DNA from 2 places in the Aquamicrobium soli genome. Region 2 is predicted to be linked to the other one. Evidence: predicted binding sites of a transcription regulator. Region 2 holds the regulator's gene; the other holds the start of a gene.
What was found. Region 2 encodes PhoB, which activates phosphate uptake and scavenging genes when phosphate is short. Its sites were predicted from a motif close to TGTCATNNANCTGTCAT; they were not measured.

Region 1: ACFOHJ_RS16375 (LTA synthase family protein) is a predicted target of PhoB. The motif match lies at 5,611-5,627, and genes of this name have one in related genera.

Annotation. Positions count from the first base shown of each region.
Region 1 is NZ_JBHRTK010000015.1:176,726-192,475, forward strand. Features, by position in the region: gene ACFOHJ_RS16350 (hypothetical protein) at 1-427, opposite strand, end outside; gene ACFOHJ_RS16355 (DUF3572 domain-containing protein) at 424-723, opposite strand; gene ACFOHJ_RS16360 (response regulator) at 974-1,330, shown strand; gene ACFOHJ_RS16365 (PleD family two-component system response regulator) at 1,364-2,737, shown strand; gene rpmG (50S ribosomal protein L33) at 3,315-3,482, opposite strand; gene ACFOHJ_RS16375 (LTA synthase family protein) at 3,650-5,542, opposite strand; gene fabD (ACP S-malonyltransferase) at 5,840-6,781, shown strand; gene fabG (3-oxoacyl-[acyl-carrier-protein] reductase) at 6,837-7,574, shown strand; gene ACFOHJ_RS16390 (acyl carrier protein) at 7,763-7,999, shown strand; gene fabF (beta-ketoacyl-ACP synthase II) at 8,028-9,290, shown strand; gene mltG (endolytic transglycosylase MltG) at 9,399-10,577, shown strand; gene ACFOHJ_RS16405 (YicC/YloC family endoribonuclease) at 10,599-11,489, shown strand; gene gmk (guanylate kinase) at 11,493-12,149, shown strand; gene ACFOHJ_RS16415 (TSUP family transporter) at 12,180-12,965, opposite strand; gene ACFOHJ_RS16420 (ABC transporter ATP-binding protein) at 13,063-14,817, opposite strand; gene ACFOHJ_RS16425 (ABC transporter permease) at 14,814-15,638, opposite strand; gene ACFOHJ_RS16430 (ABC transporter permease) at 15,635-15,750, opposite strand, start outside.
Region 2 is NZ_JBHRTK010000012.1:846,753-862,502, forward strand. Features, by position in the region: gene ACFOHJ_RS13880 (PAS domain-containing protein) at 1-1,696, shown strand, start outside; gene pstS (phosphate ABC transporter substrate-binding protein PstS) at 1,880-2,938, shown strand; gene pstC (phosphate ABC transporter permease subunit PstC) at 2,990-3,979, shown strand; gene pstA (phosphate ABC transporter permease PstA) at 3,983-4,828, shown strand; gene pstB (phosphate ABC transporter ATP-binding protein PstB) at 4,835-5,647, shown strand; gene phoU (phosphate signaling complex protein PhoU) at 5,683-6,384, shown strand; gene phoB (phosphate regulon transcriptional regulator PhoB) at 6,410-7,099, shown strand; gene ACFOHJ_RS13915 (ROK family protein) at 7,078-8,331, opposite strand; gene xylF (D-xylose ABC transporter substrate-binding protein) at 8,607-9,647, shown strand; gene ACFOHJ_RS13925 (sugar ABC transporter permease) at 9,769-11,088, shown strand; gene ACFOHJ_RS13930 (ATP-binding cassette domain-containing protein) at 11,099-11,902, shown strand; gene ACFOHJ_RS13935 (CHASE domain-containing protein) at 12,039-13,655, shown strand; gene ACFOHJ_RS13940 (YMGG-like glycine zipper-containing protein) at 13,719-13,967, opposite strand; gene ACFOHJ_RS13945 (hypothetical protein) at 14,054-14,374, opposite strand; gene ACFOHJ_RS13950 (sensor histidine kinase) at 14,453-15,439, opposite strand; gene ACFOHJ_RS13955 (DUF1328 domain-containing protein) at 15,687-15,750, opposite strand, start outside.

The DNA.
Region 1 (15,750 bases), on a different contig from region 2:
GCCCCTTGGCCATCTCCGTCGTCAGCAGCGGGTAGGCGAGGCCGAGCGCGTCGAGATGCGCGCGGCGCGCCGCGCGATGACGGTGGAACATCGCCGTCAGCAGCACGATCTCGGCATGCCGGCCGATCTCGGCCAGCGCGTCGGCGGCGCCGATGGTGACGCTCTGCCACTCGGCCTGGGCGTCGAAGAATTCATCGAGCAGCGCCGTCACCTCCGCCTGCTCGACCAGCCTGCCGGTCGCCGTCTCGGCGACGTTGCCGGTCAGGTGGAACGATTTCAGCGTCAACTGGAGGCCGCGCTTCTCGAGGAAGTTCGGGAAGGGGCGGATGAATTCCAGCACCACGTCATCGACATCGAGCACCAGCAAGGGGCGGTCGTCGTGCGCCAGTTCCTCGATCTGGCGCGCTGTTTCGGGATCGTCGCTCATGTGGAAGCCTCGTAAGTGTCGTTGCCGGTGGGAAGGGCCCGCAGCGCGGCGCCGACGGCGGCCGGCGGCGTGCCGGTTTCCTCGGCAAAGCGCAGGAGCGTCGGCTCGTGGGCAAGGATGAACTGCAGCACGCCGGCCAGGAAGCCGGGTTCGCGCGCGGCCTGGCGGATGGCGCCGGCTTCGATGCCGGTGATGGCGAGGAAACGAGGCAAAAGCTCGGGGTCGCCGGCAATGAAGCCGAGCGCGCCGATGGCCAGCGCCTCGGCATTCTCGCGTGTCGACGTTTGCTCGGCCATTGCTGCCTTCTGCCTTGAACTCCCGGATTGCGACCCCGAAGTAATGCTTTGGGACGGCGGCGGCAAGCCGTCGGCCCGACAACTGTGCCGAACGGGCGGAACCGGGCGGTTTTCGACCCTCGGGTTACCGTTTCGTCAAGGATATCGGTGTAGGGTAGCCCTCGGGTTTGGCGCGTTCGCGAAGGAACGCACGGCTGCAGCGGCCAGCTACGGACGCTGCCCGGACGGGAGCGATATGTCAAAAAAGGTCATGATCGTCGAGGATAACGAGCTCAACATGAAGCTCTTTCGCGACCTCATCGAGGCCAGCGGTTATGAAACGGTGCGCACGCGCGACGGGCTGGAGGCGCTGGAACTCGCCCGCCGCCACAAGCCGGATCTCATCCTCATGGATATCCAGTTGCCGGAGGTTTCCGGCCTGGAGGTGACGAAATGGCTGAAGGAGGACGACGAACTGCACGTCATCCCCGTCATCGCCGTTACCGCCTTCGCCATGAAGGGGGACGAGGAGCGCATCCGGCAGGGCGGGTGCGAAGCCTACATTTCCAAGCCGATCTCGGTGCCGCGCTTCATCGAGACCATCAAGTCCTATCTGGGCGATGCCTGATGGTCACCAGGTCCTGCCCCGGAGTTCGCTGACATGACTGCTCGCATCCTGGTCGTCGATGACATCCCGGCCAATGTGAAACTGCTCGAAGTCCGGCTGCTGGCCGAATATTTCGAGGTGCTGACCGCCACCAACGGGCCGGACGCCATCGACACCTGCGAGAACGGCAAGGTCGACGTGGTGCTGCTCGACGTGATGATGCCGGGAATGGACGGCTTCGAGGTCTGCCGGCGCCTGAAGAGCGATCCGGTGACCTCGCATATCCCGGTGGTGATGATCACCGCGCTCGACCAGGTCGCCGACAGGGTGCGCGGCCTGGAGGCCGGGGCCGACGATTTTCTCACCAAGCCGGTCAACGACCTGCAACTGATGACGCGCGTGAAAAGCCTGGTGCGGCTGAAGTCGCTGACCGACGAGTTGCGGCTGCGCGCCTCCACCACGCGCAACATCGGGATCGAGGAACTGCTGAACCGGACCTTCACGCCGGCCGACACCACGCCGAAGGTGCTTTTGGTGGACGAGCGCAAGTCGTCCTTTGAGCGTATCCAGAAAATGCTGCGCGGCAGTGTCGAGCTCGACGTGTCTACTGACCCGCATACGGCGGTGTTCCAGGCTGCCGAGGCGCCTTACGACTGCGTCATCATCTCGACGGGCTTCGACGAGTTCGATCCGCTCAGGCTGTGCTCGCAACTGCGCTCGCTCGACCGTACCCGCTTCCTGCCCATCATCCTGCTTGCCGAGGCGAGCGAGGACCAGCGCATCATCCGCGGCCTTGAACTCGGCATCAACGATTATCTCGTGCGGCCGGTCGATCCGCACGAACTGACGGCGCGGCTGCGCACGCAGGTGCGGCGCAAGCGCTACAACGACCAGCTTCGCGCCAGCGTCACCCAGACCATCGAAATGGCGGTAACCGATGGCCTGACCGGCCTGCACAACCGCCGCTACCTCGACAGCCACCTGCAGACGCTGTTCGAGCGCGCGGTGGCGCGCCGCCGGCCGCTGTCGATGATGATCACCGACCTCGACCGCTTCAAGGCGATCAACGACACGCACGGCCACGACGGCGGCGACGACGTGCTGCGCGAATTCGCGCAGCGCCTGCGCAAGAACGTGCGCGGCATCGACCTCGCCTGCCGGTTCGGCGGCGAGGAATTCGTCGTGGTGATGCCGGATACCGACGGTTTCGTGGCGGAGAAGGTGGCGGAGCGCATCCGCGCCGAGATCGCGCGCGAGCCGTTCGCGATCGGCCATGACGGCAAGGCGATCGAGGTTACGGTCAGCGTCGGGGTTTCCTCGCTACTGAAGGGCCCGGACACCGTCGAAGCGATGATGAAGCGGGCGGACCTTGCCCTCTACGAGGCCAAGAGCGGGGGCCGCAACCGGGTGGTCGCCAAGGCGGCCTGAACGCTTCGCTGCTGCCCGGCCTGTCAAGCGCGTAAGGTTAGCGATTTACCTTAACCCAAGCGATTCGGCCGCCGTGGTTAAGAAAGTGTTGATTTATATAAGCCTTTGCGCAAATGTCATTCCAGAGCATGTCTCCCTGGAGTGAAAGCGGTTTTCGCGACAGGGTGGGCGTCCGAAAGCAGCATCAAGGCGCGCCGCACGCGCAATAGCGGATTGGCGGCGCAAGAAGATCATGTGCTTCAGGGACGCGCCACGGATGCTCCGATACGTTGATTGGGCATTGGAAGGATCCGGGGAGTTTCCTCGGACCAACGCTCCAAAACGTCCACCGGCCAGTTGCCGGGACGTTTCCAGCATACCCCATGATGCTCAGGTCCGCCGCATCTCCTGGGTCCGTGGGGTCGGTCGGCCGGCACTGGCATATAGTGGCCTCCTCGTACCGCTGCCAAACGCCGGCCGACCCCCAATTTCCAGAACCGTTGCGATCGAGAGTGGCCCACAGGGCATGACCCCTGGGTGGCGCGCCAAATAAAAACGCCGCCCGGAGGCGGCGTTCAGACATTCCGGCGTGACCGGATTACTTGATCTTGGTTTCCTTGAACTCGACGTGCTTCTTGGCGACCGGGTCGTACTTGCGGAAGGACAGCTTGTCCGTCTTGGTGCGGCTGTTCTTGCTGGTCACGTAGAAGAAGCCGGTGTCGGCGGTCGACAGGAGCTTGATCTTGATGTTTGCGGCTTTGGCCATGATATTCGTCCGTTTTTGTCGTGGGGTTCGCGCCGCTTGAGCACGGGAAAACACCCGGACGCGGGAAACTTGGCGCGACACATAAAGGAGACGCCTGGAAAGTCAAGTCCGCAGCCGGCGCCGGATCGGTCTAATCCGGCATTCGGCCGCGGAATCGGGCGTTCCGGTCAGCTCGTATGGGCGACGAGCTTGTTGATCGTCTCCGGGAAGAAGCTCGGGGCGGCGCGGCGCTTGCCGAACATCATGTCGTACTGCAGGAAGCGAAAGTCGCGGATCGCCGGATCGATTTCCTTGGCGCGCGCCCAGTCGGGCGTCGCCTCGCCGGAAGTCGACAGGAGCAGGCTGCGGTCGACCACCCGGTAGCGCTCGTTCAGCTCGCCCAGGAAGCCGGTGTAGTAGGGATGCGTGATGCCGGCCGCCGTCAGCACGTGGTAGGGCAGGAACGCAGGGCTGATCGCGCCCATGTCCTTCACCGGGCCGGTCTTGTTGGACCAGACGACGAGCGGCGTCTCGCGATGCTCCAGCATCTTTTCCGGCGCTTCCTTGCGCGGCGCGACGTTGTTCTTCAGGAAGCCCGTCTCGACATAGACCGGCCCCAGCGGCGGCAAGTGGTCGCCGAAGAAGGCGATGACCGTCGGCCGTTCGCGCTGCCTGGCCCAGTCGAGCAGCCGCTGGAGGCCATGGTCGGCGTCGGCGGCGCCTTCGGCATAGCTTTGCAGCGAATCGCGCGCCCACTGGCTGGTCGGGGCGTCCACCGTGTGTTTCGCGTCCGGGTAGCGCTGCGGTTCGTAGGGGCCGTGGTTCTGCAGGCTGACCACGAAGAAGAAGAACGGATCGCTGGTCTCGTCCGCCTCGCGGATGACTTCGTCGGTCATCGCCGCGTCGGAGGCGAGCGGGCCGCGCTTCTGCATCGGCGGCATGTTTTCTTCCGAGCGGAAGCTGTCGAAACCGAAATCGGCGTAGACCGGCGTGCGGTTCCAGAACCAGTTCGTGCCGGGGTGGATGGCGCGCGTCTCATAGCCTTCGTTCTTCAGGAACGTCGCCATCGAGGGGATCGGCGCGCGCACATATTGCTGGTAGGGGATGCTGCCGGCCGGCAGGAAGGCGTTGGAGAAGCCGGTCAGCGCCTCGAACTCGACATTGGCGGTCATGCCGCCGAACTCGGGCGAGAATACCGAGCCGGAACGCAGGTCGCGCACCGTGGGGATGGGGTCCGGCTTGATGGAAACGCCGGGCAGCACGGTCGGGTCCCAGAACGATTCGCTCATCACGACGATGATGTCGGGCTTTTCCGGCGGGAGGGAGGTGGTGACGGTCGGCTTCTTGATCGCAGCGATCGCGTTTTCGGAATAGCCCTTCGGCGCGGTGACGTGCGCCATCGGCACGTTGAGTGCGAACGCCAGCGCAAAGCCGTTGGAATTGTAGTTTTCCTTCTGGTCCCACATCATCGGGATGATCTGCAACCGATCGCGCGTCCACGAGAAGCTCGCGTAGTCCATCAGGGAAACGAAGAAGGCGAGCAGCGGCAGGGTCAGCACCAGCCGGGCGAGACGCCCCTTGTAGGTCAGTGCCGGCGCAAGGCGCCGCCACAGGCGCCAGCCATAGACCAGCAGCGCGGCCGCAAGGACGATGCCGACGACCAGGGCGATGCCGGTCATCGGGCGCTCGCGCACCAGAAGCGGCATCAATTCGATGATCTGGCGGGCGTAGAGGAAGTCCGTCGGGTAGAGCGGGTCGCCGAGATAAAGCGACTTCTGGTGACCGACGAAGGCAAGCCCCAGCGTCAGCGGCGCGACGAACATCAGGCTCTGGTGCCTGCGGCCGAAAACGGCGTCGAGCCCGATCATGATCAGCGCGAACAGGATGATCGTGGTCCAGCCGGGCTTGAAGGGCTGCGAGAAGAAATTGGTCGTAGCGGCGAGGTCGCCGCGAAAGATGAGCTCGATGGCGAACACGAGGACGGCCGCACTCACCAGCGAGACGAGCCCGTAGCCGGCCACATGCCAAGCTGCGCCGGCGCGGCCGACCGGTCGCCTTGCCTTGCCAAACTGATCCGGCACCTCGCGGGCGGTGCCTGCGATACTCTTCACCACTCGAACTTCCCCGGTCTGCGCAGGCCAGGGCCTGCAGTCATGGAACTGTCATCGGAATGTCATGTTGAATTATCGCGTGTGGCGAAAATAGGAAGAGCCGGCGAACGAATCGTGTGCGGTTTTAACCAGGAGTGATCGGCAAAAACCGTCTAAAACCCGAAGCTTGGCCTCGCTCATGCCGGGTTCCGGCGCGTCGGATGACTTGACTTGAACTGGCGGCTTGCGCAACAGCAGGCGGGAAGAAGTTACGCTGGAGCACAGGACATGGCCGTCGCATTCACTTTTCCGGGGCAGGGCAGCCAGGCCGTCGGCATGGGCAAGGACCTGGCCGAGGCTTTTCCCGAGGCGCGCAGGGTGTTCGAGGAAGTCGACGAGGCGCTCGGCGAGAAGCTGTCGACGCTGATCTGGGAAGGGCCGGAAGAAACGCTGACGCTGACGGCCAATGCGCAGCCGGCGCTGATGGCGGTGTCGCTGGCGGCGGTAAGGGCGCTGGAAGCGCGGGGCTTTTCGCTGAAGGACAAGGTGGCCTATGTCGCCGGGCATTCGCTCGGCGAATATTCGGCCTTGGCCGCAGCTGGCTTCGTCTCCGTCGCCGACGCGGCGCGCCTGCTGCGCATTCGCGGCAACGCCATGCAGGCGGCGGTGCCGGCGGGCGAGGGCGCCATGGCGGCCATCATCGGCCTGGAGCAGGCGGACGTGGAGGCTGCCTGTGCCGAAGCGGCGGCCGGGTCGGTCTGCCAGGTCGCCAATGACAATGGCGGCGGGCAACTGGTGATCTCCGGGGCGAAGGCCGCCGTCGAGCGCGCCGCCAAGCTGTGCACGGAAAAAGGCGCCAAACGCGCGCTGATGCTGCAGGTGTCGGCCCCCTTCCATTCGGCGCTGATGTTGCCGGCGGCCGAGGCGATGCGCGAGGCGCTGGCCAAGGTAGAGCGGCACGCGCCGGCCGTTCCGGTGGTCGCCAACGTCTCGGTGAAGCCGTCGAGCGACGTCGAGGAGATCACGCGCCAACTCGTCGAGCAGGTCACCGGCCGGGTGCGCTGGCGCGAAACCGTCGACTGGTTCGGCGGCAATGGCGTTTCCACGCTTTATGAGGTAGGCGCCGGCAAGGTCCTGTCCGGCCTGGCGCGGCGCATCAACCGCGACATCGCCACCGCCAACATCGGTACGCCGGCCGAGATCGAGGCCGCGCTGGCGGCGTTGTCGTAAGAAAGCTATTTTGAACGCTCCCTGCCGAAGGGAGTGCTCCAACAAGGAGAAAAAGATGTTCGATCTGACCGGCCGCAAGGCGCTTGTCACCGGCGCATCGGGGGGAATAGGCGAGGCGATCGCGCGGATATTGCACGCGCAGGGGGCCGTCGTCGGCCTGCACGGCACGCGGGTCGAGAAACTCGAGGGGCTGGCGGGCGAATTGGGCGACAGGGTCAAGCTGTTTCCCGCGAATCTGTCCAACCGCGACGAAGTCAAGGCGCTCGGCCAGAAGGCGGAAGCCGAACTGGAAGGCGTCGACATCCTCGTCAACAATGCCGGCATCACCAAGGACGGGCTGTTCGTGCGCATGTCGGACGCCGACTGGGATGCGGTCATCGAGGTCAACCTGACCGCCGTCTTCCGCCTTACCCGCGAGCTCACCCATCCGATGATGCGCCGCCGGCATGGCCGCATCATCAACATCAGTTCCGTCGTCGGCGTCACCGGCAATCCCGGGCAGGCGAACTATTGCGCCTCCAAGGCCGGCATGATCGGCTTTTCCAAGTCGCTGGCGCAGGAAATCGCCACCCGCGGCATCACCGTCAACTGCGTGGCGCCGGGCTTCATCGAATCGGCGATGACCGACAAGCTCAACGACAAGCAGAAAGAGGCGATCATGGCCGCGATCCCGACGCGGCGCATGGGCACCAGCGCCGAAGTCGCCTCGGCCGTGGCCTATCTGGCCTCCGACGAGGCCGGCTATGTCACGGGGCAGACGCTGCACGTGAACGGCGGCATGGCGATGATCTGAGGGATGGGGAAAATCCCCATTTCGCGTTGGACCCCGGCCGATTCTCGTGTATGCGGGCCCAGACCCCGGCGGTTGGGGATATGACCGTCCTGTTGCCGTCGTGTTTTCGGCAGGACCATCTTTCAGCTTGATTAGCGGCATTGCGACCGCTAACGAAGACAGACAAACATGAAGACGAGGATGCCCACATGAGTGACACCGCAGAGCGCGTCAAGAAGATCGTTATCGAGCACCTCGGCGTCGATGCCGAGAAGGTAACGGACCAGGCGAGCTTCATCGACGATCTGGGCGCGGACAGCCTCGACACGGTCGAACTGGTCATGGCTTTCGAGGAAGAATTCGGCGTCGAGATTCCCGATGACGCGGCCGAGACGATCCTGACCGTCGGCGACGCCGTGAAGTTCATCGACAAGGCTTCGGCCTAAACTACGCTTCTGACAGGAAGGACCTGCGATGAGGCGCGTCGTCGTCACAGGCCTCGGTCTGGTTTCGCCCTTCGGAATGGGCTTCGAGCACGGGTGGAAGGAACTGCTGAGCGGCCGTAGCGCCGCCAAGCGTGTCACCGAGTTCGAGGTGGACGATCTGGCTTGCCAGATCGCTCACGTCATTCCGCGCGGCGACGGTAGCAACGGCACCTTCAATCCCGAGGCCGTGCTCGAGCCGAAGGAACTGCGCAAGATCGGCGACTTCATCCTGTACGGGATCGCGGCCGCCGACGAAGCGTTGAAGGATTCCGGCTGGGAACCGAAGAGCGAGGCCGAGCGCTGCGCCACCGGCGTCATGATCGGCTCCGGCATCGGCGGTCTGGAAGGCATCGCGGAAAACGCGATCATCCTGAAGGAACGCGGACCGCGCCGCATCAGCCCGTTCTTCATCCCCGGCAACATCATCAATCTCGTTTCCGGCCAGGTTTCCATCCGCCATGGGCTGAAAGGCCCCAATCATGCGGTGGTGACGGCCTGTTCCACCGGGGCGCACGCCATCGGCGACGCCGCGCGGCTGATCATGTTCGGCGACGCCGACGTGATGCTGGCCGGTGGCGCCGAATCGCCGGTAACGCGCCTGTCGCTGGCCGGCTTCGCCGCCTGCCGGGCGCTTTCGACCGACCGCAACGACACGCCCGAGAAGGCTTCGCGCCCCTATGACCGCGACCGCGACGGTTTCGTCATGGGCGAGGGCGCCGGCGTGGTGGTGCTCGAGGAACTGGAGCACGCCAAGGCGCGCGGTGCCAGGATCTATGCCGAGGTGACGGGCTATGGCCTGACGGGTGACGCCTACCACATCACGGCTCCGGCCGAAGACGGCGACGGCGCCTTCCGCTGTATGACGGCGGCGCTGAAGCGCGCGAACCTGAAGCCGGCCGATCTCGATTACATCAACGCCCACGGCACCTCGACCATGGCCGACACGATCGAGCTCGGCGCGGTCGAGCGCCTCGTCGGCGATGCCGCTTCGAAGGTTTCGATGTCGTCGACCAAGTCGTCCATCGGCCACCTTCTGGGGGCCGCGGGCGCCGCGGAAGCGATCTTTTCCATTCTGGCCATTCGCGACAACATCGCGCCGGCGACGATCAATCTGGAGAATCCCGAACGGGAGACGGAAATCGACCTCGTGCCGGTCACGCCGCGCGCGCGCAAGATCGACGTGGCGTTGTCCAATTCCTTCGGCTTCGGCGGCACCAACGCGTCGCTTGTTTTCCAACGCTTCAACGGCTGACCGGGCGGGCCTCCGCCCACGGCCGTGATCGACCGTTCCGGCAATTTTGCCATATTCGCCTCTACTGTTCCGGCATGGATTCGTCGCGAGATCAAACGATAGACCCTCATGAGCAATACGCCGGATAATCCTGGAGAATTCGCCCCGCGCGCAGCAGCGTCCGGGCCTATCATCCCCAAGACGGCGAACGAGGCGCTGCGGCCGGAAGCCGGCACGCCGCCGCCGAAGCGTTCGCGCGCCTCGCGCAGCCAGTTTGTCGTGTTCCTGAACTTCCTTGTTTCGCTGATCATGCTGGTCGTGCTCGGCGCCGGCATCGGGGTCTATTTCGGCCGCGAGGCCTTTCTCGAGCCCGGGCCGTCGGCTGCCGGCGACACCTTCCTGGTCAAGCCGAAAATGGGCGTGGCCGACATCGCCGACCAGTTGGAGCGGCGCAACCTGATCAGCGACGCACGGATCTTCCGCCTCGGCGTGCGCGCCTACGGCAACGAGACGGCGCTGAAGGCCGGAGAGTACGAGATCAAGCCGCAGGCCTCGATGCGCGACATCATGGAACTGCTGAAGAGCGGCAAGTCGGTCCTTTATTCGCTGACCATCCCCGAGGGGCTGACGGTGGAACAGGCGTGGCAGCGCATCTCCGAACAGGAAGCGCTGACCGGCGACATGCCGGCGACGATGCCGCCGGAGGGCAGCCTCGCCACCGACACGCTACGCTTCACGCGCGGTGCGACCCGCCAGCAGATGGTCGACAAGCTGCTGGCCGACCAGAAGCAACTGGTCGAGGACGTATGGCAGCGCCGCTCGCCCGACCTGCCGCTGGCCAATATCGAGGAATTCGTGACGCTGGCTTCCATCGTCGAGAAGGAAACCGGCCGGGGCGACGAACGCTCGCGGGTGGCGGCCGTGTTCCTGAACCGGCTGGCCAAGGGCATGCGCCTGCAGTCCGACCCGACCATCATCTACGGCCTTTTCGGCGGCAAGGGAAAGCCAGCCGACCGGCCGATCTACCAGTCGGACATCGCCAAGCAGACGCCGTACAACACCTACCTGATCAACGGCCTGCCGCCGACGCCGATCGCCAATCCCGGCCGTGCCGCGCTCGAGGCCGTCGCCAATCCGTCGAAGACCAAGGATCTGTATTTCGTGGCCGACGGCACCGGCGGCCATGTATTCGCCTCCACGCTGGAAGAGCACAACGAAAACGTCGCCCGTTACCGGAAGTGGCAGAAGCAGCAGGCAGCAGAGGCGGCGAAGGCTTCCGAAAACGCCGGTGAGAGCACCGAGCAGTAAAGCCGCTGGGGGGCGGGGCGTATGAGCGTTCAGAGTATGACCGGGTTTGCCCGCTCCACCGCCCAGCACGAGGGCGCGGTGCTGGCGTGGGAGGTCAAGTCCGTCAACGGCAAGAGCACCGAACTTCGACTGCGCGTGCCGCAGGGGTTCGAGCGGTTGGAGCCGGTGGTCCGACAGACCGTGCAGAAGCGGTTTTCGCGCGGAAATTTCCAGGCGGCGCTGACGGTTAGCCGCGTCGCCGCGGCGCCGGTTCAGCCCGTCATCAACGAGGCATTCCTGAAGGATATCGCCGGCCTCGCCAAGCGGCTGGAGGAGCAGTTCGGCGTGGCGCCGGCCACCGCCGACGGCATCCTGGCGCTGCGCGGCGTGCTCGACATGCCGGAAGCGGTCGAGACCAGCGAGACGCGAGATGAGCTCGATGCGGCGATCCTTGCGACCCTCGACGAAGCGCTGTCCGGGCTGGAGGCGGCGCGCCGGGCGGAGGGCGAGGCGTTGCGCACGCTGCTTGGCGGCCATCTCGACGCCATCGAGGCGCTGACGCTTCGGGCCGAGGCCGACCCTTCACGCGAACCGGCCGCGATCCGCGAGAGGATCGCCGGGCAGGTGCGCCTGTTGCTTGATGCCGCCGCCAACCTCGACGAGGCGCGCCTGCACCAGGAAGCCGCATTCCTCGCCACCAAGGCCGACATCCGCGAGGAGATCGACCGGCTAAAGACGCATGTGGCGTCGGCCCGCGCGCTCCTGTCGGGCGGTGGAGCCGTCGGCCGCAAGCTGGATTTCCTGGCACAGGAATTTAACCGCGAATCCAATACGCTTTGTTCGAAGTCGAATGCGGCGACGGTGACGGCCATCGGGCTGGAACTGAAGGCCGTCGTCGACCAGTTTCGCGAACAAGTCCAGAACCTGGAGTAACCGATGGTTGCCAAAGATGCCGGGTCCCGCATCCGCCGCCGGGGGCTGATGCTCGTGCTGTCGTCTCCCTCCGGGGCCGGCAAGTCGACTATCGCCAGGAATCTGATCGAAACCGATCCGGGGTTCGAACTGTCGGTCAGCGTGACGACGCGGCCGCGCCGTGGCAGCGAGATCGACGGCATCCACTATCACTTCCGCACGCAGCGGGAGTTCGACATCATGCGCGACAATGACGAGTTGCTGGAATGGGCCGAGGTGCACGGCAACTTCTACGCCACACCGCGCGAGGCGGCCGAGAAGGCGATGGCCGAGGGGCGCGACATGCTGTTCGACATCGACTGGCAGGGCGCCAAGCAGCTCAAGGAGAAGATGCGCGGCGACATCGTCTCGATCTTCATCCTGCCGCCGTCGATGAAGGAACTGAAGGCACGCCTGAAGCGGCGCGCCGAAGACCAGGAAGCTGCCATCGAGACGCGGTTGAAGAATGCGCGCACCGAGATCGAGCACTGGACGGAATATGATTTCGTCGTCGTCAACGACGATCTCGACCGGGCCTTCAGCCAGGTGAAGGCCATCGTCGTCGCCGAGCGGCTACGGCGAGATCGCCGTCCAGGCCTGTTCGACTTCGTCTCCGGCCTGCTCGATGAAAATCTAGAGTAGCCGTTTCTGATCAGTGGTTTAAGCTGATTCTCAGACGTTTAGAATTAAGCGCAGCGGATTGGCCGGGTCGGCCAGGAGTTTAGCGGCCAGCGCCACGCACACGACGACCAGAAGCGGCTTGATCAGCCGGGCTCCGTTGCGGATGGCGAGCCAGGCGCCGGTGCGCGCGCCGAGGAACTGCGCCACCCCCATCAACAGCCCGATTTTCCAGGAAATGGCGCCCACCACCACGAACACGGCGAAACTGCCGGCGTTGGAGGAAAAGTTCAGCAGCTTGGTGTGGGCCGTCGCCTTCAGGACGCCGTAGCCTGCAAGCGCGACATAGGCGAGCATGTAGAAGGAACCGGCGCCGGGCCCGAAGATGCCGTCGTAAAAGCCGATGGCGGGAACGAGCAGCAGGGCGAACAGGAACGGCGACAGTCGGTGTGCGCGGTCGACGTCGCCCATGCTGGGCTTGATGGCGAAATAGAGCGCGATGGCGACCAGCACGATGGGGAGCGCCGCGCTGAGGATGTCTGCCGGCACGACCGTCGCCACCACTGCCCCGAGCGCTCCGCCGGCAAATGCCATCAGCGCGGAAGGCAGCTGCCGGCGCGGGTCGACATGGCCTTTCGAGGCGTAGGCATGAGTCGCCGAACCCGACCCGAACAGGCCCTGCAACTTGTTCGTGCCCAGCGCCTCGACCGGCGGCAGCCCGGCCAGAAGCAGGGCCGGAACCGTGATCAGCCCGCCGCCGCCGGCAATGGAATCGACAAAGCCGCCGGCGAAGCCGGCGAGCGCCAGCATGGCAACGGTTTCGGCGGTGAGATCAAGCATGGCGGGCGGGAAATCCGGAGGGTATCACGCGTTCGATCACAGGCGCCTGCCTTATGCAAGGCCAATCGCAGGCGCCGCGGGCCGGAGTCCAACCGCGTCAGCCTTGCTCGCGCAGGCGTTTGGCGATGGCACGGTGGAGATCGGGGGCGGCGCTGACCAGCGCCTGCGCGGCCGGCGATTGCGGGTGCTCGAGCACGTCCGCGGTCTTCCCCCGCTCCACGATCCGACCTTCGTGCATTACCATCACCTCGTCGGTGATAGCGCGCGCGACCGTGAGGTCGTGGGTGATGAACAGATAGGCGATGCCCAGCCGCCCATTGAGGTCCGCGAACAGGTCGAGAATCTGTGCCCGGATCGAGACGTCGAGCGCCGACACCGGCTCGTCGGCGATGACCAGTTTCGGGCGGGTGATGATAGCGCGCGCGATCGACAGCCGCTGGCGCTGGCCGCCCGAGAACTGATGCGCGTATTTCTCCATGTCCGACGACGACAGGCCAACCTCGTGCAGGGCCTGTGCGACGGCCTCGCGGCGCTCAGCCGGCGAAGGCTTTTTCTCCAGCACGTGCAGCGGCTCCGCCACCAGCCGCTCGGCCTTCAGGCGCGGGTCGAAGGAGCCGTAGGGGTCCTGGAACACGACCTGCATGTTGCGGCGCGCGGACTTCAGGTCTGCCTCGCTGCGGTTGGTGATCGTTTCGCCGAGAAAGCCGATTTCACCGGAGGTCGGCTTGTCGAGGGCGAGAATAAGGCGCGCCAGCGTCGACTTTCCGCAGCCTGAGCGCCCGACCAGCGCGACCGACTGGCCGGCCTGCATGGAAAAGGAAACGTCGTCGACGGCGCGGGCAGGGGCCTCGCGGCCGAACAGGGAGGTGCGGCGGCCAGGATACAGGCGCGATACGGATTGGACGGAGAGGAGGGGGGAGGCGTCTTCTGTGGAAGCAGAGCGGCCGTGGATATGTTCACCCCCACCCCTAGCCCCTCCCCACAAGGGGGCGGGGGACGCGGGGAGCGCTTCATTCCCCTCCCCCTTGTGGGGAGGGGGCGGGGGTGGGGAGAGTACCGCCGCTGTCCTCTCTTGCCTTCGTGCCGGCACATGCATCGAGGCTTGGGCCAGTTGGCGCGTATAGGGGTGGAGCTGTTCGGAAAGCACGCGGGCGGTGTCGCCGGCTTCCATCACTTCGCCGTGGCGAAGGATGGTGATGCGGTCGGCCATCTCGGTGACGACGGCGAGGTCGTGCGAGATCAGCAGCAGGCCCATGCGGCTTTCCGTCACGAGATCGCGCAGCAGATCGAGGATCTGCGCCTGCAACACCACGTCGAGCGCCGTCGTCGGCTCGTCGGCGATCAACAGCTTCGGCTTCAGCGCGCAGGCGATGGCGATGACGACGCGCTGGCGCTGGCCGCCCGAAAGTTCGTGCGGATAGCGCGTCAGCGGGAATTTTTGCGGCGGCAGGCCGACGCGGTCGAGGATTTGTGCCGCCCGTTCTTCAGCTTCCGCACGGCTCGCCCGCGTATGCCAGCGGATGCCCTCGGCGACCTGTTCTCCGATGGTTTTTACCGGGTTGAGCGCCGTCATCGGCTCCTGGAACACCATGCCGATATCGTCGCCGCGCAAGGCGCACATCCTGTCTTCGCCGGCCTTGAGGATATCTACGCCCTCGAACATCACGTGCCCTTTGGCCCTCGCGGCATGCGGCAAAAGTTGCATTACCGTCAGCGCGGTCATCGACTTTCCGGAGCCGGATTCGCCCACGAGGCCCATGACCTCGCCCGGCGCCACGCTCAGGCTGACCTTGTCGAGGATCGCGGCGTCGCCGATCGCCAGCGACAGGTTTTCGATGTCGAGCAGGTTCATGCGCGCCGCCTTGATTTGGGGTCGAGGACGTCGGCAAGCCCGTCGCCGAGAAGATTCAGCCCGAGCACGGTGACGACGATGGCCATGCCGGGGAAGATCGCCATCCACGGCGCGATGACCATGCGGGTCTGCGCCTCGAACAGCATGCGGCCCCAGCTCGGCATCGGCGGCTGCGCGCCGAGGCCGAGATAGGACAGGCCGGCTTCCGCCAGGATGCCCAGCGCGAACTGGATGGTGCCCTGCACCAGAAGCAGCGTGGCGATGTTGGGCAGGATGTGTTCCAGCGTGATCTGCGCGCTGCCCTTGCCGGCGGCGCGGGCGGCGAGGATGAACTCGCGTGGCCAGATGGCGAGCCCGCCGGCGCGCGCCACGCGGGCGAAGACGGGAATGTTGAAGATGCCGATGGCGATGATGGCATTGACCGCGCCGGGCCCGAAGATGGCGGTGATCATGATCGCCGAAAGCAAGGCGGGAAAGGCGAAGACGAGGTCGTTCAGCCGCATCAGCACCTCGTCGACGAAGTTGCCCCGCGCCGCGGCCCAAAGGCCGAGCGGAACGCCGATGCCCATGCCGATGCCGACCGCCACCAGCGCCACCGCGATGGAGTTGCGGGCGCCAATCATGATCATGGACAGGATATCGCGGCCGAAATGGTCGGTGCCGAACCAGTGTGCCAGCGAGGGCGCCTGCGTCTTGTCGGAAATGACCAGCCTGGTCACGTCATAGGGCGTCCACGCATAGGAGGCGAGCGCCATCGCCGCCACGGCCAGCGTGATAAGGAAGCCGGTGAGGAAGGACCGGTTGGAAAAAGCCGCGCTCATGACCGCCCCCGCAAGCGCGGGTCGACGATCGCATAGGAGAGATCGACCAGGAGGTTGACGACGATGACGCTGGCGACCAGCAGCATCACCACGCTTTCGACCACGATCAGGT
Region 2 (15,750 bases):
TGCCGATCGCGCCAAATCCGAATTCCTCGCCAATATGAGCCACGAAATCCGCACGCCGATGAACGGCGTCCTCGGCATGGCCGAGCTGCTGGCGAAGTCGGATCTCGACCCCAAGCAGCGGACGTTCACCGACATCATCGTGAAGTCGGGCAACGCGCTTTTGACCATCATCAACGACATTCTCGACTTTTCGAAGATCGATGCAGGCCAGCTGGTGCTCGATCCGGCGCCGTTCAACCTCGCCGAGGCGATCGAGGACGTGGCCACGCTGGTTTCGACGCGGGCCAAGGAAAAAGACCTGGAACTGATCGTGCGGGTCGAGCCCGGGCTCGACGGGCCCTACGTCGGCGATGTCGGGCGTATCCGCCAGATCGTCACCAACCTGCTCGGCAATGCGATCAAGTTCACCGACGAGGGCCATGTGCTGGTCGACGTCACCGGCGAGGCGGTGCCTGCCGGAACGCGGTTCCACGTCTCGGTGACCGACACCGGTATCGGCATTCCCGACGACAAGCGCCAGCTCGTCTTTGAAAAATTCAGCCAGGTCGATGCCTCGTCGACGCGGCGACACGAGGGCACGGGTCTCGGCCTCGCCATCACGGCGCGCCTGGTCGAGCTGATGGGCGGCGAGATCGGCGTCGAAAGCGAGGAGGGCAAAGGGTCCACCTTCTGGTTCTCCGTCACCTTGCCCGATGCCGGGCGGCCCGGGGCGTGGCGCCCCATGCCGATCGACATCACCGGGGCGCGCGTGCTGGTGGTCGACGACAATGCCGTCAACCGCGCCATCCTGTCGGAGCAGATGGCGGCGTGGAAGTTCGATTCCTGCGCGGCGGCCAGCGGCCCGGAAGGCCTGCAGGTGCTGGTTGCCGCGGCCGCCTACGGCCTGCCGGTGGACTGCATCGTGCTCGACTACCAGATGCCGGGCATGAGCGGCGCCGAGATGGCCCGCATCGTGCGCCGTACCGAGGGGCTGGCGGATACGCCGATCATCATGCTGACCTCGGTCGACCAGTCGCTGGCCAGCGTCAGCTACCGCGACCTCGCCATCGACGCCCACCTCATCAAGCCGGCGCGGTCCTCCGCCTTGCTCGAGGCGCTGGTCACCACCATCCAGTTCCATCGCGCCAAGTCGGGACCGCATGAGCCGCCGGCGCTCGCGCTGCCCGGGCCGGAACCGGCTGGCCGGGCGGAAGCGGCGGCCGAGGCGGTGGAATCTGCCGTGATGTTGCCGTCGAGGCCGCTGCCGCTGCGTCCGCGCGGCGACGCCGTGCCGGGCGACGGCCGCCAGCTCGATATCCTGGTCGCCGAGGATAACGAGGTGAACCAGATGGTGTTTACCCAGATACTGTCGGAGACGGGATACGCCTTCGAGATCGTCGAAAACGGCCGCAAGGCGCTGGAAGCCTATGCCCGCGCCAAGCCGCTCATGATCCTGATGGACGTATCCATGCCGGAGATGAACGGCCATGAGGCAACGGCCGAAATCCGCCGCCTGGAAGCAGGGACGGGGACGCATGTACCCATCGTCGGCGTGACGGCGCACGCCCTGAAGGGCGACCGCGAGCGCTGCATCGAGGCCGGCATGGACGACTACCTGTCCAAGCCGATCAGCCCCAAGGCGCTGCTGGAAAAGCTTCGGCGCTGGCTAAGCGAGGAAGGCGATGACGCCGGCTACGAGGCGGGCGCGAGGGCCTAGCTCCGTTTGAACGGAATCGGCCTTCTCTCGGGGCCATTTGCAGGCGCGGTGACGCCGCCTGCCTTCCCGCATCGTAATGGAAGCGTCACGAAGCTGTCATGTGACTGTTACAAACGCCGGCTATGGGCTTGCCGGGCGCCGGAAAACGGTGCCGCGAGACAAATCCGAACAGGAGCAGGCCACATGAGACATTTCCTCCGCTCTGCTGTCGTTGCCGTCGCAATGGCCACAGTATCCAGCTTCACCCTTTCCGCTGCCTCTGCCGCCGACATCTCCGGTGCGGGCGCCACCTTCCCCTATCCGATCTACGCAAAGTGGGCCGACGCCTACAAGAAGGAAACCAATATCGGCCTCAACTACCAGTCGATCGGTTCCGGCGGCGGCATCAAGCAGATCAAGGCCAAGACCGTGACCTTCGGCGCCTCCGATGCGCCCATGAAGGGCGAAGACCTCGAGTCGATCGGCCTGGCGCAGTTCCCCATGGTGATGGGCGGCATCGTGCCGGTGGTCAACATCGAAGGCATCAAGCCGGGTGAACTGGTCCTCGACGGCAAGACGCTCGCCGACATCTTCCAGGGCAAGATCACGAGCTGGGACGACGAGGCGATCAAGAAGCTCAACCCGGATGCCGCGCTGCCTTCGCAGGCCATCGCGGTCGTCCACCGCTCGGACGGCTCGGGCACGACCTTCAACTTCGCCACCTACCTGGCCGACGTCAGCGCCGACTGGAAGGACAATGTCGGCGTCAACACGGCGCTGGAGTGGCCGGTCGGCATCGGCGCCAAGGGTAACGAAGGCGTCGCCAACAACGTCGCCCAGACGGCCGGTTCGATCGGCTATGTCGAATACGCCTATGCCAAGCAGAACAACCTGACCTACACCGACCTGATCAACAAGGAAGGCAAGAAGGTCGAGCCGACCGCCGCCTCGTTCTCGGCCGCCGCCGCGAACGCCGACTGGTCCTCGCAGCCCGGCTACGGCGTCATCCTCGCCAACCAGCCCGGCGCCGAGACCTGGCCGATGACGGCCGCGACCTGGATCCTCGTCTACAAGCAGCCGGAAGACGCGGCCGCCACCGCCGAGGCGCTGAAGTTCTTCGCCTGGTCCTACGAGAAGGGCGGCGAGATGGCCGCCGAGCTCGACTACGTGCCGATGCCCGACAGCGTCGTCAAGAGCGTGGAGGCGATGTGGACCAAGGACATCGTCGGCAGCGACGGCAAGCCGCTCTATAACGGCATGTAAGGTCTGGAGGGGGTGCCCCGGCGCCCCCTTTCCCCAGCGAATGGAACGCCCATGACGATTGCTTCAGAAGCCATGCCGTTGTCGGAACAGATGCGGGCCAGGGCTGCCACCGTAAGGCGCTTTGCGCTTACCGACGCGGTCTTCCGCGCGGTTACCCGCGGTGCGGCGATCCTGGTCCTGCTCATCCTCGGCGGCGTCGGCATCTCGCTGGTGGTCGGCGCGTGGCCGGCCCTGTCGGCGTTCGGCGGCTCATTCCTGGTCACCCAGTCCTGGAACCCCGTCACCGAGAAATTCGGCGCGCTGGCGCCGATCTACGGCACCATCGTGACGGCGGCGATCGCCATCCTGATCGCGGTGCCGATCGGCATCGGCATTGCCGTCTTCCTCTCCGAATTGTGCCCGCGGCCGCTGCGCCGCCCGATCGGCATCGCGGTCGAGCTCCTGGCCGGCATTCCCTCGATCATCTACGGCATCTGGGGCTTGTTCGTCTTCGCACCGTTCCTGCAAACGACGGTCCAGCCCTTCGTCATCAACCTGTTCCACGGTGTTCCGGGCCTGTCGAGCCTGTTTGCCGGGCCGCCCTACGGCATCGGCCTGTTCACCTCGGCCCTGATCCTGGCGATCATGGTGCTGCCCTTCATCACCTCGATCACCAAGGACGTCTTCGACACGGTGCCGGCGGTGCTGAAGGAATCGGCCTACGGCATCGGCTGCACCACCTGGGAGGTCACGCGCCGCGTCGTCATCCCCTATACCCGCGTCGGCATCATGGGCGGCGTCATGCTGGGCCTCGGCCGCGCGCTGGGCGAGACGATGGCGGTAACCTTCGTCATCGGCAACGCCCACCGCATCTCGGCCTCGCTGTTTGCGCCCGGCACGACGATCTCGGCCACCATCGCCAACGAGTTCACCGAGGCCGACGGCGAGCTCTATACCTCCTCGCTGGTGGCGCTCGGCCTGATCCTGTTCGTCATCACCTTCATCATCCTCGCCATCGCCCGCTATATGCTGGCGCGGATCGAAAAGCGCGCGGGAGCCTGAAAGATGTCCGTATCCTCTTCGCTTCACCGCCGCCGCAAGGCCAGGAACGCCGTCATGATGACGCTGTGCATGGGGGCTGCCGGCGTCGGCCTCGCCTGGCTGGCGCTGATCCTCGGCGCGCTCGTCTACAAGGGCACGGCCGGCCTTTCGCTGGCGGTCTTCACCGAGATGACGCCGCCGCCGGGCGACGCGGGCGGCCTCGCCAACGCCATCTTCGGCAGCATCGTCATGACGATCATCGCCGTTCTCGTCGGCACGCCGGTCGGCATCCTCGCCGGCACCTACATGGCCGAATACGGGCGCTTCTCGCGGCTGACCACGGTGGTGCGCTTCATCAACGACATCCTCTTGTCGGCGCCGTCGATCGTCATCGGCCTGTTCGTCTACGAATTGATGGTGCGGCCGATGGGGCACTTTTCTGCGCTCGCCGGAGCCATGGCGCTGGCGATCCTGGTGATCCCCGTGGTCGTGCGCACGACCGAGGATATGCTGAACCTGGTGCCGAATGCGCTGCGCGAGGCAGGCACCGCCATCGGTGCGCCGCGCTGGATCGTCATCCGTTCGGTCGGCTACCGTGCCGCCATGTCGGGCATCGTCACCGGCATCCTGCTGGCGATCGCCCGCATCTCCGGCGAGACGGCGCCGCTCCTGTTCACTTCGCTCAACAACCAGTTCTGGTCCGGCAACCTCAATGCGCCGATGGCGAGCCTGCCGGTCACCATCTTCCAGTTCGCGCTTTCCCCTTACGAGGAATGGCAGCAACTGGCCTGGACCGGAGCGCTCATCATCACCCTGACGGTTCTGGCCCTGAGCATCTTCGCCAGAAGCCTCACCGGACGCAGGACCTAAGACAGGATGGCACAGATGTTGGCTTCCGAGATGACCATGACGCAAAGCGTTGCCGAAAAGGCCGCCAAGACCAAGATCGAGGTCAAGAACCTCAATTTCTACTACGGCGAGTCGAAGGCGCTGAAGAACATCACGCTGTCCCTGCCGGAGCGCAGCGTGACCGCCTTCATCGGCCCGTCCGGCTGCGGAAAGTCGACGCTGCTGCGCGTCTTCAACCGCATCTACGAACTCTACCCCAAGCAGCGCGCCGAGGGGCAGGTCCTGCTCGACGGCTACAACGTGCTCGACCGCTCCCAGGACCTCAACCTGCTGCGCTCCAAGATCGGCATGGTGTTCCAGAAGCCGACGCCGTTCCCGATGTCGATCTACGAGAACATCGCCTTCGGCGTGCGGCTCTACGAGAACATCGCCAAGAGCGAGATGGACGGCCGCGTCGAGCAGGCTCTGCGGCGCGCGGCCCTGTGGGACGAGGTCAAGGACAAGCTCGACGCCAGCGGCACCAGCCTTTCGGGCGGCCAGCAGCAGCGGCTGTGCATCGCGCGCACCGTGGCGGTGAAGCCGGAGGTGATCCTGCTCGACGAGCCGGCTTCGGCGCTCGACCCGCTGTCCACCGCCAAGATCGAGGAACTGATCGACGAATTGCAGGCCGACTACACCATCGTCATCGTCACCCACAACATGCAGCAGGCGGCCCGCGTGTCGAGCCAGACCGCCTTCATGTATCTCGGCGAACTGATCGAGTTCGACAAGACCGAGAAGATTTTCACCTCGCCCGGCCACAAGCGCACACAGGACTACATCACCGGCCGGTTCGGTTGAGCCGCAGCCACGGCCATAGGGATACGGACAGCACCATGAAAGAACATACCGTCACCGCCTTCGACGAGGAACTGGGGCAGATCGGCGGCCTGCTCAACGGCATGGGCGAACTTGCCGGCGCGATGGTGAACAGCGCCACCCATGCGCTGCTTGCCGGCGACAACGCGCTGGCGCAGAGGGTCGTTTCCGACGATGCCCTGATGGACTCGCGCCAACGCGAACTGGACGACCGGGCCATCACGCTCATCGCCAAGCGCCAGCCGATGGCCGACGACCTGCGCGCCGTTGTCGGCTCGATCCGAATGGCCGGCGACCTGGAGCGCATCGGCGACCTTGCCAAGAACATCGCCAAGCGCGTGGGCGCGGTCGGGCAGGACGCCATCCCGCGCACGCTCTCGCACTCGATCGACGGTATGGCGCAACTGGTCCTGGAGCAGGTTCGCGGCGTCGTCGAGCGCTACACCGCAGGCGATACCGCCGGGCTCGCGGCGCTGCGCAACGACGACGAGCGCATCGACGTCAAATACACGGCGGTTTTCCGCGAGTTGCTGACCTATATGATGGAGGACCCGCGCAATATCACGGCCTGTACGCATCTGCTGTTTTGCGCGAAGAATCTGGAGCGCATCGGCGACCATGTCACCAATGTCGCCGAGAACGCGTATTATGTGCTGAGCGGCGAACAACTCCCGGCAGACCGCCCCAAGGCGGACGAGATGGCAGCGCCGACCGCGTGAGCGGGTAGACAGGAAGGTGGATTGCATGATCGCACCGCGTATCATGGTGGTGGAAGACGAGGAGCCGCTGGGCGTGCTCCTGCGCTACAACCTGGAATCCGAAGGCTACCAGGTCGAAGTGGTGACCCGGGGCGACGAAGCCGAGATCAGGCTGCAGGAAAGCGTGCCCGACCTTCTGGTGCTGGACTGGATGGTGCCGGCGCTTTCCGGCATCGAACTGTGCCGGCGCCTGCGCATGCGGCCCGAGACCGAGCGCCTGCCGATCATCATGCTGACGGCGCGCGGCGAGGAAAGCGACCGGGTGAGGGGGCTTTCGACCGGCGCCGACGACTACCTCGTCAAGCCGTTCTCGACGCCGGAATTCATGGCGCGGGTGAAGGCGCTGCTCCGGCGTGCCAAGCCGGAGGTGCTGTCCTCCGTGCTGAAGGTCGGCGACATCGTGCTCGACCGCGAGACCCACCGTGTCTACCGCAGCGACAGCGAGATCAAGCTCGGGCCGACGGAGTTCCGCCTGCTGGAATTCATGATGCGCTCGCCCGGCCGCGTGTTCTCGCGCGGGCAGTTGCTGGACAATGTCTGGGGCGAGTCGATCTATGTCGACGAGCGCACCGTCGACGTCCATGTCGGGCGCCTGCGCAAGGCGGTAAATGGCGGCCATGCGGAGGACGTCATCCGCACCATCCGCGGCGCCGGCTACGCGATCAGGGAAGCCTGACCGCCGACCGGCGGCGGCATCGGCCGCCCCGGCGCGAAAATCTCCTGGTCGACGAACACCAGCGCGCGCATGGCGCAGCCTTCGCGGATCAGCAGCAGTTCGTTGGTTTCGGTATCGAAGCTGATCGATTTCGAGTGGTGGCCGCCGGCGGTCTTGGCGATGGCCTCGCGCAGCGCCGGCTCGATGAGATCGAAAGCGCTCGCGCCCACCCCGACCATGGTGACCGGCGCCGGATCGATGAGGGCGAACAGGCTGCCGAGGCCGAAGCCGAGGGCCTCGCCGGCCTTGCGGAAGGCTTCGCGCTCCGGCCCGTCGCGTTCGCGGGCGATTTCCGCCAGCGCGCGGATGTCGGCATCGGTCACGTCGGCGGAAGGTTCTTCGTTATCGTTATGCTGGCGGGCGTTGCGCCAGATGGCGTAGTTGCCGGCATAAGCCTCGATGCAGCCGCGCCGTCCGCAGCGGCACAACGCGCCCTCCGGCTTGTGCACCATGTGGCCGAACTCACCGCCCGACGAATGCGTGCCGGTGAACAATTGCCCCTTGAGCACGATGCCCATGCCGATGCCGTGCGACAAAAGCACGGCGATGAAGTCGTCGCGGTAATGGGCGGGGTCGCGCCAGCGCAGCGCCACCGCCATCATGTTGCAGTCGTTCTCGATGACGACGGGAATGCCGAATTCCTTCTCCAGTATGGCGGCGAAGGGGATGTCGGTCTGCGGGGTGATCGGCGACCACAGCATGGCGCGCGCCGCCGAATCGGTGGTGCCCTGGACGGCGAGCACGATGCGCGCGACGCGCCTGGCGTCGAGCGCCGGGTCCTCCAGTTGCCGCCGTATGAAGGCGACGCATTCGCCGATCAGGTCCTCGCGCGGCAGCGACTGCGTATCCAGCCGCCGCTCGTCCTGCGCGACCACGCCACCGGTGTAGTCGATGACGGCCAGCGACAGGAAATTCAGCGACAGCACCACGCTCAGCACGAAGGAGGCCTGCGGATTGAGCGCCAGCCCGACTTGCGGGCGCCCGCGCTTGGCGGAAGGGACGCTGTCCCTGCTTTCGCTGAGGATGCCTTCGGCGATGAGGTCGGCCGAGATCGCCGATATGGTCGAATGGCTGAGCCCTGTCTCCGCCGCGATCGCCGTGCGCGACACCTGCCCGACGGAACGGCGAACGGCCGAAAGCACCAGCGCGCGGTTGCGCCGGCGCAGATCGTCGTGGCGTACTCCGGCTGCCATCCTGCCTATTCCTCCACCTTGCCGGCCCCCGCGCTCCTCGCTGTTTCGTGACTTTGTGGGACACTGGCAATAGCCTAATCCTTAGTGAAAGCCTTTCGCCCTGTCATTGTTTATTTCGGGTTTCGAAAAAATTATGGAACGGGACGAATCCCTGTTGACAGGCCGGGGGCGTTGGGTGAGTATTTTTTCGAAGCTCGAAATAAAAGCTTCACTTTAGGGTCCGGGCTTGTCCGGGCCATGATGGTCGCGTCCCACGAGGGCGTAGGGAGGAAATCATGAAGAAGTTTACTGCCGCCATCATGGCGGGTGCCGCGCTTTCCATGACGCTGGTGTCGGTCGCGCAGGCGAAGGACAAGGTGATCGGCGTTTCCTGGTCGAACTTCCAGGAAGAGCGCTGGAAGACCGACGAAGCGGCGATCAAGAAGGCGCTGGAAGCCAACGGCGACAAATACATTTCCGCCGATGCCCAGTCTTCGGCCGCCAAGCAGCTTACCGACGTCGAAAGCCTGATCTCGCAAGGCGCGAACGCGCTGATCATCCTGGCGCAGGATGCTTCCGCCATCGGACCGGCCGTGCAGAAGGCGCTGGACGAAGGCATCCCGGTGGTCGGCTACGACCGCCTGATCGAGAACAAGGACGTATTCTACCTGACCTTCGACAACAAGGAAGTCGGGCGCATGCAGGCCCGTGAGGTCTACAAGGTCAAGCCGGAAGGCAACTACGTGTTCATCAAGGGCTCGGGCGCCGACCCGAACGCCGACTTCCTGTTCGCCGGCTCGATGGAAGTGCTGAAGGACGCCATCGACAGCGGCAAGATCAAGAATGTCGGCGAGGCCTATACCGACGGCTGGCTGCCGGCCAACGCCCAGAAGAACATGGAGCAGTTCCTGACCGCCAACGACAACAAGGTCGACGCGGTGGTGGCCGCCAATGACGGCACCGCCGGCGGCGCCATCGCGGCGCTGCAGGCGCAGGGCCTTGCCGGCACCGTGCCGGTTTCCGGCCAGGACGCCGACCACGCGGCCCTCAACCGCATCGCGCTCGGCACGCAGACGGTCTCGGTGTTCAAGGATGCCCGCGACCTCGGCAAGAACGCCGCCGAGATCGCCTCGCAACTGGCCGACGGCAAGGCCATGACCGACATCGCGGGCGTGCAGGACTTCACGACGCCCGGCGGCAACACCGTCAAGTCGGTGTTCCTGACGCCGGTCGCGATCACCAAGGACAACCTCAACGTCGTCATCGACGCGGGCTGGATCAGCAAGGACGAGGTCTGCGCCGGCGTGAAGGCAGGCAGCGTCGCCGTCTGCAACTAGGCGCCCGGCCTCCGGTAATCCCGATGCCGCCGCGCCGACGGGGTGCGGCGGCATCGTTCGACTTCATTTGAAATCGAAAAGCGCATAACATCGCAGCCAGCCAACGCGGTGGGAGGAAATCATGGCCGACACCACGACGTCCAGCGCCTCGGCCGAGGTCGCCCGTGCCTCCGAACTGGGACCGGTCGGCCGGTTCCTGAAGGCGACCGAACTCGATACCCGCATGCTCGGCATGGTTGCGGCGCTGATCCTGATCTGGATGCTGCTGCACGGCCTGTCCGGCGGCCTGTTCCTTACGCCGCGCAATCTGTGGAACCTGTCGGTGCAGACCTCCTCGGTCGCCATCATGGCCACCGGCATGGTGCTGGTCATCGTCATGCGCCACATCGACCTGTCGGTGGGTTCGCTGGAAGGCGTCATCGGCATGGTGATGGGCGTCATGCAGGTGCACATCCTCATCCGTGTCTTCGGCATCCAGACGGGCGATCCGTGGATCTGGGTCATCGCGCTTGCCTGCGGCGTGGCCGCCGGCCTGATCGTCGGCGCGTTCCAGGGCTTCATCATCGCCTACATGGAAGTACCGTCCTTCATCGTCACGCTGGGCGGCCTGCTGGTCTGGCGCGGGGCGGCCTGGTGGGTCACCAGCGGCCAGACGGTGGCGCCGCTCGACGCGACCTTCCAACTGATGGGCGGCGGACCGCGCGGCTCCATCGGCGCGACATGGAGCTGGGTCGCCGCCGCCGTGGCCTGCCTCGCCGTCGTGCTGATGCTCATCAACGGCCGAGCGCAGCGCAAGCGCTTCAAGTTCCCGCTGCGGCCGGTATGGGCCGAAACCTTCATCGGCGCGGTCAATTGCGCGGTTATCGTCGGCGCGGTGTGGATCGCCAACTCCTATCCGTGGCCGGTCGGCATCGTTCGCCGGTATGCCGAGCAGAACGGCATCGAAATCCCCGAGGGCGGCCTGTTCATCGCCCATGGCATCGCCATTCCGGTTCTGATGGCGGTGGCCGTCGGCATCGTCATGACCTTCGTCACCAACCGGACCCGCTTCGGCCGCTATGTCTTCGCCATCGGCGGCAACCCGGAAGCGGCCAACCTCGCCGGCATCAACACGCGCTGGGTGACGGTCAAGGTCTTCATGATCATGGGCGCGCTCGTCGCCGTCAGCGCGGCGATCTCGTCGGCCCGCCTCAACGCCTCCACCAATGCGCTCGGTACGCTGGACGAACTGCTGGTCATCGCCGCGGCCGTCATCGGCGGCACGTCGCTCGCCGGCGGCTCCGGCACCATCATCGGCGCCATGCTGGGCGCGCTCCTGATGCAGTCCCTGCAATCGGGCATGGTGTTGCTCGGCATCGATTCGCCGCTGCAATCGATCGTCGTCGGCGCGGTGCTGGTGATCGCGGTGTGGCTCGACACCGTCTACCGGAAGCGGGTCTAGGAGGCAGGAAATGGCTGAGAACATGGCATATGCCGGCGCCGTTCCGCTGGTCGACATGAAGAACATCTCGATCGCTTTCGGCGGCATCCGGGCCGTCGACGATGCCTCGGTCGATCTCTATCCCGGCGAGGTCGTGGCGCTGCTCGGCCATAACGGCGCCGGCAAATCGACTCTGATCAAGATCCTGTCTGGCGCCTACAGGCGCGACGCCGGCCATATCTTCGTCAACGGCGAGGAGGCTTCGATCTCCAACCCGCGCGATGCCAAGCGGTACGGCATCGAGACGATCTACCAGTCGCTGGCGCTCGCCGACAATGTCGATGCCGCCGCCAACCTGTTCCTCGGGCGCGAACTGATGACCAAGTGGGGCACGCTCGACGACGCCGCCATGGAGGCGGAGGCGCGCAAAGTCATGGGCCGGCTGAACCCGCGCTTCCAGCGCTTCAAGGACCCGGTGATCAAGCTCTCCGGCGGCCAGCGCCAGTCGGTGGCGATCGCGCGCGCGATCCTGTTCAATGCCCGCATCCTGATCATGGATGAGCCGACGGCGGCGCTCGGCCCGCAGGAAACCGCGCAGGTCGGCGAACTGGTCAAGCAGCTGAAGGCGGAGGGGATCGGCATCTTCCTCATCAGCCACGACATCCACGATGTCTTCGATCTCGCCGACCGCGTCTGCGTCATGAAGAACGGCCAGGTGGTCGGCACCGCACGCACCACCGACGTGACGCAGGACGAGGTCCTCGGCATGATCATCCTCGGCAAATGCCCGCCCGGCGCCGTTCCCGGTCCCGGCGCGCTGAAGATTGCCGCCTGACGGGCATCCGGGCTGCCTCGGCCCGGCATCACCTGAATCACGGCCTGTGCAGCCGGGCCGCCCTGGTGCCGCGCCTGCTTGTGTTGGCGCGCGAACGCGCTAAGAAGGTCAGGTCTCGTCCAGGTTGCGGAATGACTTGAAGAAGATACATCCGATCGCTGCCTTCGTCGCCGTTGCCCTGATCAGCCTGGCAATGGCCGGCTATGCCTATTTCGCGACGCAGGAAGCCGCGCGCATCAAGTTCGTGGCGGCGGTCAACGACGCGCAGGACCGCATCGAGAGCCGGATGGAGCTGCACCTGTCGTTGCTTCGGGCAACCAAGGCGCTGTTCGAATCGCAGGACGGCGACGTTTCCCCCAGCGAATACGCGGCCTTCTACAAGGCGCTGGACGTGTCCGATCATTTCGCCGGCCTGCACGGCATCGGTTTCATCCGGGTGGTGAAGGCGGGAGAGGAAGCGGCCGTCGAGCGCGAACTGACCGACAATCTCGGCGGTGATCGCAAGGTCCATCCGCCGTCCAGTCTGCCGCAGCGCGCCATCACCGTCCTGGTGGAGCCGCATGACGGCTACAGCGATCCCGTCATCGGCTTCGACATGATGGTGGACCCGGCGCGTCGGGAAGCCATCGAGCAGGCCCTGGACGACAACGGGGTCCACGCGACCGGACGCGTGCTGATGGGCGACAAGACCGGGGCCAGCCGCAACTTTGCCGGCTTTCTGGTCTTCACCCGCCTGACCCGCCAGGCGGCGTCGGATTTGCCGGGCACGGGGCTGGTCTACAACGCGTTTCGCGCCGAGGACCTGTTCCAGACGGCGCTCGCCAAGACGCCGCTGCTGCCGGTCAGCGTCGAAGTCTACGACGGCGACGTGGGCGACGATTCGCTGATGTTCCGCTCCGAAACGCCGCCTGCCTCCCCGCTGGCGGAAAGCCTCGCCACCGTCCGCAAGTTCACCATGGCCGGCCGGCAATGGACGGTCCTGTTTAGGCCCACCAGCGCCTTCGCCTCGCCGTCGTCGCGCGCCGTGCCGCTGCTGCTCGGCCTGTTCGGGCTGATGCTGGCCGGAGCGATTGCGCTCTTTTTGCGCTATCAGCAGAAAGCCCTCGAAGCGGCATCGACGCTGCACGAGACGACGGAAAAAAGCCTGCTCGAGAAAGAGCTGATGCTTCAGGAAATGAAGCACCGCATCAAGAATTCGATTGCCCGCGTGCTGGCCATCGCCCGCCAGACCGCCGCGCAGGCGGACGACATCGGCCAGTTCTCCTCGTCCTTTTCCGCGCGCCTGCAGGCGATGGCCGCCTCGCAGGACATGCTGACGCGTTCGCGCTGGCAGAAGGCGGATCTCGGCGACTTGCTGCGCATCGAGCTTGGCCAGGTTTTCGGCAAGGAACTGCCCGAAGACCTGCTCGATGGGCCGCAGGTGCTGCTGGACGAGACGACGACGCAGGCGCTGGGCCTGACGTTCCATGAACTGGCGACCAACGCCTTGAAATACGGGAAGGTGGGCAGCCTGGTGAGTTCCCTGCGGATTCGCTGGCGCCTGGAAGGCCGCTCCCGTAGCCGCGCACTGGCGCTGGACTGGCATGAGACGGGGCAGGCGGACCTGCAGTCGCCCTCCGGGACCGGGTTCGGCACCAAGCTGATCGATCTCAACATCGTCCGCGAGCTGGGCGGCGAGATCAGCCGCGATTATCGCCCCGACGGGCTAAAGGTCAGGATCAGGATTCCGCTGCCGGGTAACCCTGCCGTTTGAAACCCTGATGCCGGCCAACAAAAAAGGCCGGCGTTTGCCGGCCTTTTCCGTGGGTTTTTCGCCTCAGTTACAACGCCGCGTGTAGATGCGCCGCGTGTCGGGATCGCGATACTGGCAATAACCGTTGCGCAGATTGCGAACCAGCAGGCCGGAGCCGGCGCCGACGGCCGCACCGATCGCCGCACCCTTCCAGCCGCCTGCGATGCCGCCGATCACGGCACCGGCAGCGGTTCCGACGCCGACATCCTGCTCGGTCGTCGTGCAGCCGCTGAGCGCGAGCACCGCGACCAGCGCGAGAGCCACTTTTTTCATTCGTCTGTTCCTCTCACTTTACGTTCCTCGTTTAACGTCCCGTCTCGCCTATATCATGGGAGCCGTGACGCTGCCTAGACACCGCCCTAGTCGGCGTGGCGTTGCCGGGACGGGTAGCCGTTCGACGCCACCACGGCGCCCGTCACGCTGATAGCGGCCTCGAATGTGCCGTCGGCGCGCACGTTCCAGGTGATCTGGTCGTAGTCGTCTTCCAGCGCCGGGTCGACCACCAGGCATCGACTGAAAAGGCGCGGCTCGACATGGGCGAGGCTCGCGATGGCTTTCGGACGCTGCGCGGCGCATTCCGACACGGTCTCGAACACGGCAACCGGCGCGGGAAGCTCGCGGCACTGGTCGAGGCCGTTGTTGCATCCGACGATCAAAAGCAGGGCTGCAATATGTTCCATGGCGGGGTCCCTTGTCGTGCGGAAACGGCCAAGGGGCGCTCATGGTTCCATCGCAGATGCCGATGCAGGCTCTCCGGTTCAGTCGGATTCGAAATTGCTCTGCGGCACGCTGAGCCTGTATTCGAGGCGACTGTCCTTTATTTCCAGCGACGATTGCCCATTGAGGGAGGTCGGCACGACGCGCTCGAGCGCGACGCTGCCGAATCGCTTGGCGCTTTGGCGCACGTGCTGGGCGCCGATGTTCTCGGCCCAGATCAGGAGCAGCGTCTTGTCGCCTTCGGGAGGCTGGATCATCCGGGCAGTCACCTCGACAAAGCCCTGCGGCTGCGAAAGCGCGCCGTAGCTGACGGAGTTGACGGCCAGTTCGTGCATGGCCAGGCCGATGTGCAGCGCGGCATTGGGGTTGAGGTAGGGGTCGTCGCCGTCGAAGCGCAGGCTGCGTTCCGGGTTGGCCAGGTAGCGCTCGGCCTGGTTGGAGACGAGGTCGCGCAGCTTGGCGCCGCGCCAGTTAGAGGAGGTGACCAGGTCCTGCGAGGAGGCGAGCGAGTGCAGGCGGCCGCGGAAACGCACGAGGAAGTCGGCCAGCGTCCCCGAATAGCGGCCGGTCTGCGTGGCGATGCTCTGGATGATGGCGAGGAGATTCTTCGACCGGTGGCTGACCTCGCGCAGCAGCGTCTTCAGCGTCTGCTCGCGGCGCTTCTGCTCCGTGGTTTCGACCTTGGTCGTGACGACGCCTAGAATGGCACCGTCCTCGTCGACATCGGCGTCGACCCATACTTCGAACCAGCGCATGCCGTTCGGACCGGGAACGTTGAGTTCAAGCCGTTCGGGGTTGGATGAACTGGCCACGCGTTGGCGGGCCGCGTCCAGCCGCTCTGCCTGCAGGGGGGGCAGGGCGGCGCCCTCGTCGTCCCCGGCGTTGTCCTCCCAGGGAGCGCGCATGTTGCGGGCCCACACGGTTTTGAGCGTCCTGTCCTGATAAAGCACGGAAATGCCGGCATTGCGTAGCGCGTGCAGCAAGGCGCGGCCGACCTGGGCATTGCTGCCGGCCGGCGGGGTTATCATGTCCGTCCTGGCGGCGCGTGATGTCGGAACTTTGCTGTCTGCGGGACTCATTGGCCAGCCAACCCATTGGTCCCCACGGGGCCTGATGCTTTGGAATCGATGCGGGAGTCTGCGGGAAAACCAGGCTCCGTCCCTGCCGATCCGGACGGAAGCTTGCCGAGCGAGGTGCTCATGGAACGCGCTTGGTACCTGGAAACCGTCTGCGCGAGGCGGTTTCCAGCGAAGGGCGAGTTGTGGGCGGCCCTTCTCACGTTCGCCTGAAAATGCCGGCGATGAGGGAGATCACCAGGAAGGCCAGGAAGATGAAGAAC